DNA from 2 places in the Ureibacillus sp. FSL W8-0352 genome. Region 1 is predicted to be linked to the other one. Evidence: riboswitches for the same ligand, from Rfam matches in the RefSeq annotation. Region 1 holds a riboswitch; the other holds the start of a gene.
The links. A riboswitch is a leader RNA that binds a small molecule or an ion and turns the genes downstream of it on or off. The one in region 1 is predicted to bind cobalamin.
Positions count from the first base shown of each region.

Region 1 (8,253 bases):
AATTACAAAGATTGGGCATTGTTTCTGTAATATTGTTAGTGTTTATTACTTCTATTTTAAGCATTTTAGGACCTTTGCTTATTGGAATAATCATCGATGAATATATTTTACCCCTCGATATTGAAGGAACCATTCGGATGGGGATTTTACTTGCAGCAATATTTATAGTTTCTTCTATATTAACATGGTTGCAAACGTTTATAATGATCCGGGCAACGTTAAAAACAATTCAACATTTAAGGATGTTATTGTTTGAAAAAATACAATCATTGCCCATTCCTTTTTTCGATAAAAAGCAGCAAGGGGATTTAATGAGTCGTATGACAAACGACATCGATAATTTAAATTTTGCTCTTTCTCAAAGTGTCATTCAAATCGTTTCTTCTATTTTAACGATCGTTGGGACTGCTATTGCAATGGTGTATTTAAATTGGATGTTAGCGATAGTTACACTATGTGTCATCCCATTAATTTTTTGGACGACAAAACAAATCGTAAAGCGTAGTAGTGTGAATTACAGAAATCGACAACGGGATTTAGGAAACTTAAATGGATTTATAGAAGAAACTATTTCAAATTCAGAAATCGTTACTCTTTTTGGAAAGGAAAAGCAAACAATTCAACAATTTAAAGAAAGAAATGAGAAGTTGCGCTATTCTGCAATGCAATCGGAAATCGTTTCAGGTTTTCTACCTCCAACAAATAACTTTATAAATAATATTGGACAAGGCTTAATTGTTGGAGTTGGTGCTGTACTGGCAGTCAATTCCCTCGTAACAGTTGGTGTCATTGCTGCCTTTATAACATATGCAAGACAGTTTTTTAGGCCGATCAATCAACTATCGAACTTGATAAATACTTTTCAAGCGGCGATTGCAGGTGCTGAACGGGTATTTGAAGTTTTAGATGAGCGAATCGAAATTATGGATTCACCCTATTCCCTTCCAAGAAAATCACTAGAAGGGAAAGTGGAGTTTCGAAATGTATATTTCCATTACGAAAAGGATAAGCCGGTGTTACAAAATATTTCTTTCCAAGCCAATCCTGGTGAGATGATTGCCCTTGTAGGTCCAACTGGTTCTGGAAAAACTACGATTGTTCAATTACTCAGTAGGTTTTATGATGTATCGAGTGGCGAAATTTTAATAGATGGAGAAGAAATTCGTTCTTACCCAATGGAGCATTTGCGAGATTCCATCGGAGTTGTGCTGCAAGATACCTATTTATTTTCAGGGACAGTAAGAGAAAATATTCGATACGGAAAATTAGATGCAACCGATGAAGAAGTAGAAAGAGCAGCAAAAATTGCTTATGCCGACTCCTTTATTAAATATTTGCCGAATCAATATGAAACAAAATTGAATTCCGGCGGAAAAAATTTAAGTCAAGGGCAGAGGCAGCTTATTGCCATTGCTCGAGCAATATTGAAAGATCCAGATATTTTAATTTTAGATGAAGCCACTTCCAGTGTGGATACGATGACGGAAGTACATATTCAAAAAGGTTTAAATAACTTAATGAAGGGCCGTACTAGTTTCGTCATTGCCCATCGTTTAAAACAATTGAAAATGCTCATCAAATTTTAGTTACTCAACTTTCGCACACAGATATTGTCAGACATCTCTTGATGTAATTGGGTAAAGACGCAATCCATTCTTGTACTTTACTTTTAAATAATTCCATGTTCAAACAAACATTAGCTTCTGCTAATGTTTGGAAGATCGCTAATAATTGATTCAATGCACTCTCTAGATTCATATCTTTTACATCTTCACATAATAGAAAAAAGAGATTTCCAATCGTTTTAGGATCGTTGTTTTGTCTACGCTCCCACTCTAAGAGTATAAAGCGAGTAAACACAATCGTTGTATGACTAATCAACAGATCATACGAACGACCTTGAAATTCTTTTGCTAGGTTAAGCAATGATTTGGTACACTTGAAAAATGTTTCGATGTCCCAGCGCATCCCGTAAATACGCACAATTTCTTCATCTGAAAGTGTGGTATCTGTACTCAAAATGGCTAACCATTCACTCTTTTTATTGCGGTTACGCACGAATACAATCTTGACTTGTCGTCCTTTTGCAAGATGAACATGGATCGAACCGAGTAGGTCTTTCTTTTCCATGGTACGCTTTGCTTTTTTAAAGAGTTCATCCAGAGTATGGGCTTCACCATCTATGAAATAACGTTGTTTTAGCTGCTTGACCATACCAATGACAAATAAACCTTTATCCGTGATTTTTTCAATCAAAGGCTCATGCGTAAACCAAGTATCCATTAACACATAATCAGCTGTAATTCCTGCATTTAAGGCATGATCCAATAAAGCAGAGACAACGCTTGGCTTATCTTGTTGTGCTTCAAGACGACGCTTGTAGCCGGAAGTGCGTTTATCAATGGATTCATCGACCCCGTTAAGTTGATTTTCCTTTTTCGCTGAACTCAATAAAGCAAAGTCTACAGGTAGAAAAGAATATCCATCAGACCAACCAAGAGTAAGCAACTGAAACCCCTTATAGAATCGTTTCTCTGTATGATCAAATACTCGTGAAAGAAGTTCAACAGACTTGCTTCGGTTGCGTGAAAAGAGTGAATCATCAACAATAAACACCTTCACTCTGTTGTTTGATGTAAGCTTTTTTATACGTCCAGTAAGATCTTGACATAAGGAAAGTAAAAAAGTTCGCCAAGCATAAGTAGATGAATTTAGAAAACGGTAGATCGTATCTTTTTTAGGTAAGTCCACGGCTTTCTTACTTTGAAGTGCTTGAAACCAATTTTTATATTGGAAAACAAGCAAAAAAATAAGACGGAAAATAGATAAGCATGAATAACCAAATCCCTTAGTAATTCTCGCTTTTCTCAAATGTTTGCCTATATTTAATTCAGAAAATCTTCGTTCAAGTTCTTTTGGTAGTTGTGCAAAAGTATCTTTTTTCGTTATCATAATGGTGACACCTTCTTTGGTATTTGGTTTGTTCACCATAATTTTACCAAAAGATAGGTGTCTTTTTCTTTTAAAAAAATAAAATCAATAAAAAACAAGAGAAATAATGAAAGACGATATAAAACAGTCATATCAAGAGTTGCAATAAGATATTACTCTGCGAAAGTTGAGTAACTAACAAAAAGTGTTCACCGTAAATGAGAAAAAAATGTTCATTTGGGGTTGACGTTCACAAAAAAGTGATAAATTAATGTTACCTATTAACAATGAAGGGAATTTAGATTTAGATTTCATGGAAAATTACATGAAACAACAAGAATTAAAACAACTAGGAAAAATAAAAAGTTATTTAACCAAGTAAATAGTAGGAAATGACTCTTATTAATTATTTTTAAGCCACTCTAATGAATAAATTTATAGTATTCAACTAACATCTATCTTATTGGTTCAAATTGGTTCAAGTAATACCATCTTTAATACTTTTTCATACATTTTAATCCATATAACAACTCCCAAAACGTTGATATAAATGGATTCAGATGTATTCAATACACTTAGAATTTATCTGTATATTTCTCAAAACGTTAATATATACGTTTCGCGACTCTTTTCACTTCGGTGGAAAGGGTCTTTTTTATGCATGAAAATACCTCGTGACTACTTTTGATGCTCAACAAACTATTGGATTTTTCCGCAAACTCATCTTTAAAGAGTGTGGGAAAAATGTATGAATCCTTTTAATGGATTTCATTTATAATACTCAACAACATTACCAATTAAACTAATATATCTTATATAAGCAGCAGCTCCACTAGCATAACAAGAGTATGATATAATTACTTATCAATTTAGGAGTATTTAATATACTCGAAAATAAGAAACTGGTGAACAAGTATGGAACGTGAAAATACAATTGGGATTGCCTTTACAATCGGTGCTTATATCGTATGGGGGATACTACCTATATACTGGAAGTTTTTAGACGAAGTCCCGCCCCTTGAAATATTAGCCCATCGTGTACTTTGGTCGTTGATTTTCGTATTAATCATTGTGAGTATTTTAAAGAGAAAGCAATTAAAAAACTTCTTTCAAGTTGAAATGAGTGAGAAAAAGACATGGTTTGGACTGATTCTTGCTTCTCTATTTATTAGTATTAACTGGCTCACGTACATATTTGCTGTGAATTCAAATCACATAGTCGATGCAAGTTTAGGGTACTATATTAACCCCCTCGTCTCTGTTTTGTTAGGGGTTTTTGTATTGCGTGAAAAAATTAATAAATTGCAGGTAGTCTCGTTCGTATTGGCTGGAATCGGTGTGATTTATATGACAATATCTATTGGGAAGCTTCCGTGGATTGCACTCGTATTAGCACTATCTTTTGGTTTTTATGGACTGGCTAAAAAATTAATAAAAGTAGATTCGATGTTAGGCCTATTATTAGAAACTTTATTTGCGGTCCCCTTTGCGCTATTATTTTTAGCGTATTTAGGAGTTAATGATCAGCACAGTTTTTTAGTTGGGTCTGTGAAAAATGATTTATTTTTACTCGGATCCGGTATCGTTACAGCTTTGCCTCTTTTATGGTTTGGTATGGGGGCGCAAAAGATTCCACTTTATATGGTCGGGTTCATACAATATATTGCCCCAACCATTAGTTTAATTCTTGGCGTACTTATGTTTGGAGAGTCATTTACAATAGATCATGCCATCACTTTTGCATGTATCTGGCTAGCCATAGCTATTTTTACTTTCCCAACTATTCGTCAAATCATAAAAAAACGAAAAGAACCAACAGGAGATCCAAATGTAGGCGGCATTTAGAAAAGATTGTTGTGTATCCTTATTTCATTAATGAAGTTCAATACAAATACGATTCTTAGAACGAAATTAAACCCTTTCTCGAATGGTCAAGAAGGGGTTTTTTTATCTTATAAAATGTTTCGTATATTTCCTATAAAAAGCTCGCAAGCCCAAGCGATATCAATATAAATGGTGGTAAGAATGCCACTTGCTGAACCCACTTTTTTTGCGACAAAAACACCCCTAATTTAATACCAATGGAAACACACAATCCACTCATAATGGCAACGAATATGGCACATATAAGGGGTGGATAGCCGAGCATCGCAGCACCAAGTCCAGTACTAAAAGCATCTAATGATAGGGCCAAACCAAGTAAAAAGGCTTCTTTTTTTGAAATAACACCCGAGTTATCTAAATCCGCTTCTTGTGGTTCTTTTAAAATGGTAATAATGATCCCTAATTTTTGCAGATGAATTTTCCATTGTTTTTCTTGTGGAATACTTTTATTTATTGGAGCATTGTCAGGTGATCTCTTCTTAGAGCGGATGACATTCACTAAATTAAATAGCCCGATGGAAATTAATATGAATCCTCCAATTATTTTTGCAGTCTCAGGAGTTAAGTACGAACTTAATACATTTCCAATAGTCATGGATGCTAAAACCATGATTCCAGAACAAAACATGATGATGAATATTGCTATGAATGGAACGCGAATACGACTTAATCCATAAGAAATTCCGAGGCCAAAACTATCCAAACTTACAGCAACCGTTAATACGATTAATCCAATAAAAAAAGCAAGACTATTTTCTCCTCTAATTAGTGATTAAGCTTATTGTATGAATGTTTATGGGAGATGTGAGGAAGTTCTTGTATTACATTTTGTTCTCTTTTTTATCGTAAGATTAGGGGCCTGTAGAAATATTATTACTACCCTCATCGATTCCTAACAAAGATTGTAGACATTTGTGTTTTTTTGTATTATAATAAATGAAACTTAATATTGCTTATTTAGGTGTTATATGGATTAATTCCAATGATATAACTTAAAAGGGAAGTTTGGTGAAATTCCAACACGGTACCCGCCACTGTAATACAGAGCAACTTGCATGATGTCACTACTTTTAATAGTGGGAAGACGCAAAGAGCGATGATGTTAGTCAGGAGACCTGCCTATAATAAGAAAACACACAAAACCCACGGGATATGGAGAGGAGTGTTTACGGAAAGTATATCTGTTAATGAAACTTAAAATAATATATCTTTTGTGGGCATTTGAACCAATGTGGTTTAAATAGCCTTTTTTATTGCCTTTTTCTTAAAGCGATTTTCTTGAATTCCAAAAGCAGTTACAAATGACCAATATTATGTGTGTGGGGGGAACTATGAAATTTAAAGAATATCTACTGTTAGCCATCCCTTTTATGATTTCAACGGTTACCCAGCCACTACTTGGAGCAGTAGATACCGCTGTAGTTGGCAGACTTGAAAATGCATCATATCTTGGCGGAGTAGCAATTGGAACAGTCATTTTTAACACAATGTATTGGCTATTTGGATTTTTAAGAGTGAGTACATCCGGTTTTTCGGCACAATCGTTGGGAAGTCGAAAAGAAAAAGACCGATACGATGCTTTTATTCGCCCCTTCGCAATGGCACTTATTTTGAGTATTCTCTTTATTACATTTCAATCAGCCATAAAAAACATAGCACTCTTAATTTATCAACCCTCACCAGAAGTGGCCATTCATGCAACAACCTATTTTAATATATTAATTTGGGGAGCGCCCTTTGTGCTAATAGGTTATGTGAACTTAGGATGGCTCATGGGACGGAAACATGTTAAAGAGACTTTATTTTTACAAATATCTATGAATCTCATAAATATAATTTTAGATATTGTATTCGTCTTTGCCTTTGAAATGTCTATTGCAGGAGTGGCCTATGCAACGTTAATTGCTCAGGCGTATGGGTTTATTCTTGGAATCTATTTTGTATTGAATAAATTAAGTTTAACGAGAATATTCCAATTAAGAAACACACTATTAGATAAGGTAACCTTTAAAAAAATAATAGGGGTCAATGCGGACCTTTTTATTCGAACGGTTTGTCTTTTAGTCATGACCAATATGTTTATTGCAAAAGGCGCGGAATTTGGAACAGTAGTACTCGCGGCAAATGCTGTGCTTTTCCAAATCCACTATATCATTTGCTATTTGTATGACGGTTTAGCCAATGCCTCTAGTGTGTTTGCAGGGAAATATGCTGGAGAGAAAAATGACAAAGCCTTTAGTGAAATGCTATCTATATCGAATGTTTGTATCGTTGTACTGAGCATCATCATCTCATTGAATCTCATCTTTTTTAAGGAACCAATCCTATCTGCATTTACGGATATTGAAAGTGTGCTTGGGACGAGTCATGACTATTATGTCTGGCTTATAATACTACCTTTTGCCATCGGAATTGGACTTGTTTACTATGGAATATTTACTGGGTGTACATACACTGGACCGATAAGAAATTCAATGATTCTATCTCTAATTGTATTTCTAATAGCATATTATTTCTTTATCCCAAACTATGAAAATCATGGATTATGGTTAGCTTTTATCTTTTTTTGCCTCGGTCGAAGCGTATTTCTTATTCTCTATTTAAAACAGCTTATCAACAATATCTTTCTCAAGAGAACAGGGGAAAAATGGACGTGACAAGATGAAAATTTCTGTATTTAAAAGATTTGGCTCTATAATATTTGGTGTTGGTGAGTATAAACCAGCACCAATTTTTTTGAACAAAAAAATGAGACAGTGACAAAACTCTGGTAAAATGTAATCGCCAAAACACATTTTCCAAAGGAGTTGTGTCACATGTCTCACCATCATTCTATACGAAACCTACTCAATATAAAAGACAAAAATATCACATTTGATGAAAATTTTTGTTCTACCGAAACAATCAAAAAAGTAAAAGCGAAAGTCTTTCATGGGACGTTAACGTATCAACCAAAAGCTTGTTATGCTTGTGGACATGTCTTCGATGATCAAATCATTAAACACGGTTTTAAAACGTCTCTCATTAAAATGCCTAGCATTTCAGGTTTTCATACCTACTTAAAATTGCGTAAACAGCGTTATTTCTGTAAACATTGTCATTCCACGTTTACTTTAAAAACGAGCGTCGTGGCTAAAAACTGTTGTATTTCCAACAATACCAAAGTATCGATTGCTTTAAACGCCAAAGATAAAATATCCGAAAAAGATATTGCGATGAAACATAATGTTTCTCATGCCACTGTCAGTCGTGTCATTGACAGCTTTTATAGCTACTATCAACCAAATGTTCACTACCTTCCAAAGCATTTGTGTTTTGATGAGTTTAAATCAGTGAAATCCGCAGCTGGAGCGATGTCCTTTATTTTCTGCGACTCTGAAACGGGGGAGATTGTGGATATCGTGGAGGACCGGAGATTATCTGTCCTCAAAGAGTATT
Region 1 is NZ_JBBOQT010000001.1:1,468,751-1,477,003, reverse strand. Features, by position in the region: partial or broken gene NST98_RS07590 (ABC transporter ATP-binding protein) at 1-1,588, shown strand, start outside; gene NST98_RS07585 (IS4 family transposase) at 1,591-2,952, opposite strand; gene rarD (EamA family transporter RarD) at 3,847-4,776, shown strand; gene ytaF (sporulation membrane protein YtaF) at 4,907-5,542, opposite strand; cobalamin riboswitch at 5,758-5,952, shown strand; gene NST98_RS07570 (MATE family efflux transporter) at 6,147-7,472, shown strand; gene NST98_RS07565 (ISL3 family transposase) at 7,632-8,253, shown strand, end outside.

Region 2 (8,253 bases), 840 kb from region 1:
CCGCATCCATTAATACCGATCTTTAATTCTTTCGGCATGGCTTTTCCTCCAAATCGTCTTTGAAGTTCTTCCGCGTATGGAATGGAATCAGCTTTTTCACCATCACAAAAATCACAAGCTTTTACCGTAACGACATTTCCAACCGGCATCACTAGCAATCCAACGTTTGATATTTGCTCTACTATTTTATTAGGATTATTGGTTGGAATACTTATGAGTAACTGATGATCCCTTGAATAGTCCATCCTTCCTTCATTTCCCACAATTTCTGCTAACAGCTGAAATTGCTCCGGAGTAAATCGTTTGTTTGCCACTCCAGGGCTTACCGCAAATTCAAAAATAGACATATTGCTTGGCTGTTCTACAACGAAATGTTGCTTTTGATCTAGCATGGCAATTGCTTCACATGCAAGTTGAAATGGCGTTTTTTGTTTAAATAGTTCACTTTCTTTCGACTCTAGATTTTCTAAAGACCAAGGTTCAGCTTCCTTTTTTAATCGTTCATGAGGTTTCAATGGTTGAATCTCGCTATCAAGCGTATATTTTCGTTTGTATCCTCTCGGTGTAATCATTAAGTCATCATACACAAAAGTGGAAGAATTTCCGATAATCACCGTTGTGAGCATACCAATCTCGTAATCTAGCATTTTTTCTAGCGTAGTAATTACAATATTTTGTCTCTCACGATAAGCACTCTTTACGAGTCCAACAGGCGTATTCGGTGACCGGTATTTTAATAAAATTCTCCTAGCCTCTACAATTTGTTTTGTTCTCCTACCGCTTTTAGGATTATATAAAGCAATTACAAAATCTGCTGCTGCCGCTGCTTCCAGTCTTTTTTCAATAATAGACCATGGCGTTAAATGGTCGCTTAAACTAATTGTGCATGAATCATGCATTATTGGAGCTCCAAGAAGGGAACCGCAAGAATGAACTGCAGAAATGCCAGGAATAACTTCAATTTCAACCCCGGTTTCTTTATTCCACCCTTGTTCAACGAGCACTTCATAAATTAAACCAGCCATACCGTATACACCTGAATCACCACTTGAAATGACCGACACATGGTGCCCCGCTTCAGCAAGTTTTATTGCCGCTTGTGCTCGTGATACTTCCTCTGTCATCCCTGTACTAATAATTTGTTGTTTGGAATCTAATAAATCTTTAATTAGCTCGACGTAAGTTTTATAGCCAATGATTGTATCACTAGCTTTGATTGCTTCAACTGCACGATAGGTAATGTGATTAGCATCACCTGGACCAAATCCGACAATGTAAAGCTTTCCCTTCAAACTCATCACCCCTTTTAATTCTTTGCCTTCATGAAACAATCATGAAGAACATCTATTACTTTTTCTTTTGAACGTACATCATCTAGTTTTGAAATGAGTCCTTGCATTTTCATCATTTGCGCAATTTCGAATATTATGGATGTTTCTAAATTTGCTTTTTTCACAATGTCCTTGTTTTCTTCAAACAAACGATAAAAAGCACCGTGATATAACATTTCTCCATGATGCATCACAACGACTTCGTCAGCCCATTCATAAGCAAAGTCAATATCATGAGTAGAAAGAATGAGTGTTCTCCCGTCACAATGAAGTTCGTTTAACAATTTTCGTATTTTCCTTGTGTAATAAATATCTAAAGATGCAGTCGGCTCATCTAATATGATGACTTCAGGATCCATAGCAAGAACTCCAGCGATGGAAACTCGCTTTTTTTGCCCAACACTTAAAAAGTGAATCGGTTTATCTAATAATGATTCAACATCTGTTTGATTAATTGCTTTCTCTATCAACGACTTTCGTTCCTGTTCTGCTAAATGTAAATTAAATGGCCCATAGGCAATATCATCCCAAACAGTTCCATTAAACAACTGGGTTTCTGGATTTTGAAAAACAATTCCAACCTTGCGTCTAACATTTAACAATTCTTTTTTTGAATAGGATAATGGTTGTCCTTTAAAATAAATTGTTCCGGAGGTTGGTTTTAATAAACCATTTAAATGCAATATTAAAGTGGATTTCCCTGCTCCATTACTACCTAACAAAGCAATTTTTTTTCCTTGATCAATTTGTAAATTTATTTTTTGTAAAGCTTCTGTTCCATCTTCATAGGTATAAGAAACTTCTTTCAATTCAAACAAAGGAGTATTCATTTTAACCAACTCTCCCAACGGTGAAATAAAAGACGATAATGAACAAATTCACTAACAACGTAAATATCCAACTACTTGTTGAAAAATGAAGTTCTCTTGAAATGACTGCTGAATATCCATCTACACTTCTTGCATTTATCGCATTATTTAAGTCTTTCATTTCTTGAAATACCTTAATAAACAAAGCACTGATTATAAGTCCAATTGATTTGATAGAATTTAATAAAGAACTGTGACCTAACCTTGCTATTTGTGCAAGATAGATTGTCCTGCTGGAATCAAGAAATATATATATAAATCGATACATTAATGCAATTAAATCCAATAAAGTAGTTGGTACTTTACAACACCTTAATCCATATAGAAAATCTTGAATCGTCGTAGATAAAATTAAAAAATACAAACAACTAATACTCGATAAAGCAACAACAAATAGCATCAATGCCTTTTCAACACTCGTTATCGAAATTGAAATCGTGACGGGACCAATAATAGATTGAAAAATGGCACCTTCTATAGGGTTAGTTGAAAAATTGAGTAAAATGACTAGTATACTTGAAATTAGAAATACCACTGGAATAAGCAATAACTTCAAATATAGACGAATCGGAACTTTTCCGATTATTAAAGTAATAACTGTCATGATGCAAAATATGAATATGGATGTAAGAACATTTTGAAATACGATATTCAATATTAATGGAATAAGAGCAAATCCCATTTTTTCGATTGGGTGTTTATTTCTTAAAGGTGATTGATAAGCGAAATATTCTAACATTCTCATTTCTGTATCTCTGCATTTCCGCCCCTATTCCGGCCTCGCATATATCCTATAAAGTAACCAATGAACCCTGCACCGATTGCTCCTTGTAGTACGAATAATAAACTTTCTATTTCACCACTAGGAGGCTCCCAAATACTTGAAAACCATGGTTCATAGGATTGGTTCAGTGCTGTAATTAATTCTTCCGCTTCTCCGTCTGCACCACCATATTCTGCATCTCCGTTAAAAATCAGCGGGACAATCATTAAAAAAATGATCAAAATTAATAAAAGCATATTCTTTTTTAACATCTTACTTCACCTCCTGAGGTTTCTTTAGTACTTGAAGTAACTTTAATTCTCTTTCGTTGTATTTCAATAAGAAATTCATCACCATTACTGAAATCAATCCTTCAATAATTGCTAATGGTACCTGTGTAACAGCGAATACGCCAGCAAACTTTACAAATGAAGCGAAAATTCCACCAACTTCAGATGGAAAGGCTAGTGCAAGTTGAATAGATGTAATGACATATGTACCTAAATCTGCCAATGTTGCTGCTGAGAAAACTGCTAGAGTAAAGGGCAAACCGATCCTATTGAAGCCTTTAAATACTCCATAGGCGATAAAAGGTCCAGCAATCGCCATCGAAAACGCATTGGCGCCAAGCGTTGTTAAACCTCCATGGGCTAATTAATAATGATTGGAATAATAACACGATGGTACCTAAAACACTCATTACAAATGGTCCAAATAATACGGTTCCTAACCCAACACCCGTAGGATGAGAACAACTTCCAGTAACCGAAGGAATTTTTAATGCGGATAATACAAAAGTGAATGCACCCGATAAACCTAGTAATAACTTCGTCTCAGCATTTCTCTTTACTAAACTACTCATTTTCTTTAATCCAATGATTAAAAAAGGGAATGTAAGGAGCCACCAAAATATTGCCCACTTGATTGGTAAAAAACCTTCCATGATATGCATAGCAAAAGCTGTATTAGGAATGATTAATAATACTGCTAGAAAGTAAAGTATTTTGATTGAGACTTTCATAAAATTCCTCCTAAAATGAAAATTTGAAAATAAAAAAACACTGCCAAATTAGCAGTGTCCCACAATAAGACATAATAATCCAATCATGCCTATTCGTGTACCTATCCTCGTAGGACACTACCATCCACTCCATACGGCAGGTCTCCTGGCTTAGAGTCATCGCTACAAAATCGCCTTCCCGTTTGCACAGTGGCATTTGATTTTGAGCTCCTCTTCACAGTGGCGGGACCGCACTAGATTCTCACTAGTTTCCCTTTTAAGCTAATTTTCATTAGCACCGTATAGATTATTCAGTTGTTGAAATTTAGTTGAATTGTAGCATATTGTTTGAAAAATTTCTATATCTTTCTATAAATAAGACAAAATAATTACTAAATTCATATAATATTCATTACCTTTTGATATGAAATATTGTTAGAACCAATTTGAATTTTTGGAAAAATCGAAGTACAAACTGGGATTAGCTTGTGCTTCTAATGGTACGTAATTGGAAATTTTCACAATTATAGCGGAATATTTCCGTGTTTTTTCTTAGGTCTTGATTCTTCTTTATTTTCAAGCATTTCTAATCCTTGAATTAACTTAATGCGAGTTTCTCTTGGATCGATTACATCATCAACCATTCCAAGTGAAGCAGCAACATATGGATTAGCAAATTTTTCTTTATATTCCTCAATTTTTGCTTGGCGTGTAGCTTCCGGATCTTCTGAATTTGCAATTTCGTTCGCAAAGATGATGTTAGCAGCTCCAGCAGCACCCATTACGGCTATCTCTGCATTTGGCCAAGCGAATACTAAATCTGCACCAATGGCTTTTGAATTTAGCGCAACGTATGCTCCACCATATGCTTTTCGTAAAATGACTGTAATTTTTGGAACGGTTGCTTCAGAATAAGCATATAAGATTTTAGCACCGTGACGAATGATACCGCCATGTTCCTGTTTAACGCCAGGGAAGAATCCTGATACGTCTTCAAATGTAATGATTGGAATATTGAATGCATCACAAGTGCGAATGAAACGGGCAGCTTTATCGGATGAGTCAATATCAAGACCACCTGCTAAGGCCTTTGGTTGGTTACAAACTAATCCAACAGATTGTCCAGCAATACGAGCAAATCCTACAACAATGTTTTTCGCAAATTCAGAATGGACTTCCATGAAGGAACCTTCATCCACCACTTGTTCAATGACTTTACGAACATCGTAAGGACGTGTAGGTTCAATTGGAACAACGTCAATTAATTCAGGACGCCAATCGTCTCCTTCAGGGCGTGGTAATTTTGGTGCTTTTTCTTTATTACTTTGTGGTAAATAGCTTAATAATCTCTTAATTTGTTCAATCGCTTCTTCTTCAGAAGGGGCGCGGAAATGAGCGTTACCGCTGATTGTGTTATGCACTTTTGAACCGCCTAAATCTTCTGATGAAATTTTTTCTCCTGTAACCGCTTCAATTACTTTCGGACCAGTAATGAACATTTGGGATGTTTTATCCACCATTAAAATAAAGTCTGTAATTGCTGGAGAATATACAGCACCGCCAGCACATGGACCCATAATCACCGAAATTTGTGGAATAACCCCAGAATAAATCGAGTTGCGATAGAAGATGTGGCCATAACCGTCTAATGATAATACTCCTTCTTGAATACGGGCACCGCCAGAGTCATTGATGCCGATGAATGGCGCTCCATTTTTTGCAGCCAAATCCATCACTGCAGCAATTTTTTTCGCGTGCATTTCTCCTAATGCACCGCCGAATACTGTGAAATCTTGAGCAAATAAATAAACAGGACGGCCATTCACTTTACCGTATCCAGTCACAACACCGTCACCAGGGCCATTTTGTTCACCCATGCCGAAATCTGTTACTCTATGTTTAATAAATGGATTTATTTCAACGAAAGTGCCTTCATCTAGTAATAGATCAATACGTTCACGTGCTGTTAGCTTACCTTTTTCATGTTGCTTTTCAATGCGCTTGTCCCCACCGCCTAAATAAATCTCTCTTTTTCGGTCATACATTTCATCGATTTTATCTAACATATCCATGATTCCTTAACCCCTTTATCACTTTTTTTCATATAGTTCATATAAAACTCCAAAACTATCTTTTGGATGAATAAAGCATGCTTCAGCTCCCCCAGCTGCAGGTATAGGCTCTTCAGACAGAAGGCGAACTCCCTTTTCTTTTAATTCAGCCATTTTTTCTCGAATATTATCTACATTGAAACAAATGTGTTGAATTCCTTCTCCACGTTTTTGTATATGGTTATAAATCGCCCCTTCTTCACTTAAGGGTTGTAATAATTCAATATGTACATTCCCAGCATCGATAAATGCTACTCGTACATTTTGCGATGGAACCTCTTCAATTCTTTCTAATTTCAAACCTAAAACTTCAGTATAATATTTTACTGAATCGTCTAGGTTTTTTACTGCGATTCCAATATGATCGACTTTTTCCATCATGCCACCCCTTCTGTTATAGTACATAATCTATTGTAGCGAAATTACGAAATTTCCGCTACGTACTTGAGAAATTTTTCAGATTTGATAAACTAATCCTATGAAAAAAAGGAGAGAGCGAGAATATGAGCAACAAAAAATTTCAAAAAATAATAGTCTACGCGATGATTGCAATCATGTTACTTTCAACATTGGCATTCGGTTTATCATTCTTCTAACATTCTTTACAGCGGTTACAAGATATGTAATCGCTTTTTTATTTTGAAAAAATGTATATCAACCAACAACACTGTACCACAACAGCTACAATTAAAAAAATTTGATATAAAAATAAAATTAAATGATTTCTGAAAATATAGTAAGCAAATTTTCTATCTATTCATGAAATGAATAAGTTAGAATCCGCAATACTTGAATGATACGAGTATGCGGATTCTATTTTTGGTTTAATTATACTTCATCGCAATATTCTTCAAAATTGGCTTGTAAATTTGTAATAACTGACATTACATCATGTCCTTCTATTTCATGACGACCTATATCAGCGACAACTTTTCCGTCTTTCAGTAAAACAAAAGCTGGTGATGAAGGAATATGTTCGTCTCCAAAATGCGCACGTGCAGCAGCCGTTGCTTCTTTATCTTGTCCAGCAAAAACCGTTACTAGATAATCTGGACGTTTATCATAATGAATTGCACTTGCCGCTGCAGGTCGCGCAATACCTCCTGCACAGCCGCATACAGAATTAATCATGACAAGAGTAGTTCCAGGACGTGCAAAGGCCTTTTCTACATCTTCTGGGGTTCTTAATTGCTCATATCCAGCATTCTCCATTTCAGCTCGTGCAGTGGTAATAATTTCTTGCATAAATAAATCGTAATCCATACTCATACATTTCAATCTCCTTTCAAGTATTAATTTTAGCATAGAAGAAGGAAAAGTTAATTGCAAATACTTAAAAAGGATTCTCTGAAATGGGTTTTATACATGGATTACAACCTAAAGGCAGTTACTGATTGGGGAACAATTTGTGTATGCCTTGCGTTACGGTTAATTTTCCTTGCAATATTTCTTCTTCCAGCTTTTTCACTAATTCTTTGTTATCTTTATTACCAAAAAATGAATCAATTAGATGGTCGGTAATCATTGAATGGAACCAATCACTTGTTTGTTCTCGTCTTCTTGTGAACCAGTAGCTGGATTCTTTCATTTGTTTTTCAAACGATAAAATCATTTCCCAAACATCTTCCAATCCTGTTTTTTCATAGGATGAAACAGGAACAGTTTTTGATTCCCAACCTGGAGTTGACGGTTGTAAGAAATGCAGGATTTTCCTATATTCTTGAACGGTTTTTTTCGCTTTTTTTACATTGTCTCCATCAGCTTTATGGACAACAATACCATCTGCCAATTCCATAATGCCTTTTTTCAAGCCTTGTAATTCATCACCTGCGCCTGTTAAGACGAGAAGAAGGAAAAAGTCAACCATACCACGAACATACGTCTCACTTTGCCCTACTCCAACAGTCTCAATTAAAATAATATCGTATCCAGCTGCTTCACAAAGAAGCATCGTTTCCCGCGTTTTTTTATGAACACCGCCTAAGGTACCGGCACTTGGTGAAGGACGTACAAATGCGTTTTGATGACGGCTTAAATGTTCCATTCGTGTTTTATCCCCTAAAACGCTGCCGCCGGAAATGGTAGAACTAGGGTCTATTGCAAGAACGGCAACTTTTTTCCCCATCTCGCAAAGCATTGTACCAAACGCTTCAATAAAAGTGCTCTTACCTGCTCCGGG
Region 2 is NZ_JBBOQT010000001.1:632,913-641,165, reverse strand. Features, by position in the region: gene cobJ (precorrin-3B C(17)-methyltransferase) at 1-1,298, opposite strand, end outside; gene NST98_RS03265 (energy-coupling factor ABC transporter ATP-binding protein) at 1,307-2,161, opposite strand; gene cbiQ (cobalt ECF transporter T component CbiQ) at 2,163-2,945, opposite strand; gene NST98_RS03255 (energy-coupling factor ABC transporter substrate-binding protein) at 2,942-3,235, opposite strand; partial or broken gene NST98_RS03250 (energy-coupling factor ABC transporter permease) at 3,237-3,984, opposite strand; cobalamin riboswitch at 4,103-4,281, opposite strand; gene NST98_RS03245 (acyl-CoA carboxylase subunit beta) at 4,488-6,035, opposite strand; gene mce (methylmalonyl-CoA epimerase) at 6,054-6,452, opposite strand; gene prli42 (stressosome-associated protein Prli42) at 6,578-6,670, shown strand; gene NST98_RS03230 (BrxA/BrxB family bacilliredoxin) at 6,903-7,343, opposite strand; gene meaB (methylmalonyl Co-A mutase-associated GTPase MeaB) at 7,462-8,253, opposite strand, start outside.
Region 2: another riboswitch for cobalamin. It lies ahead of NST98_RS03250 (energy-coupling factor ABC transporter permease); the one in region 1 lies ahead of NST98_RS07570 (MATE family efflux transporter).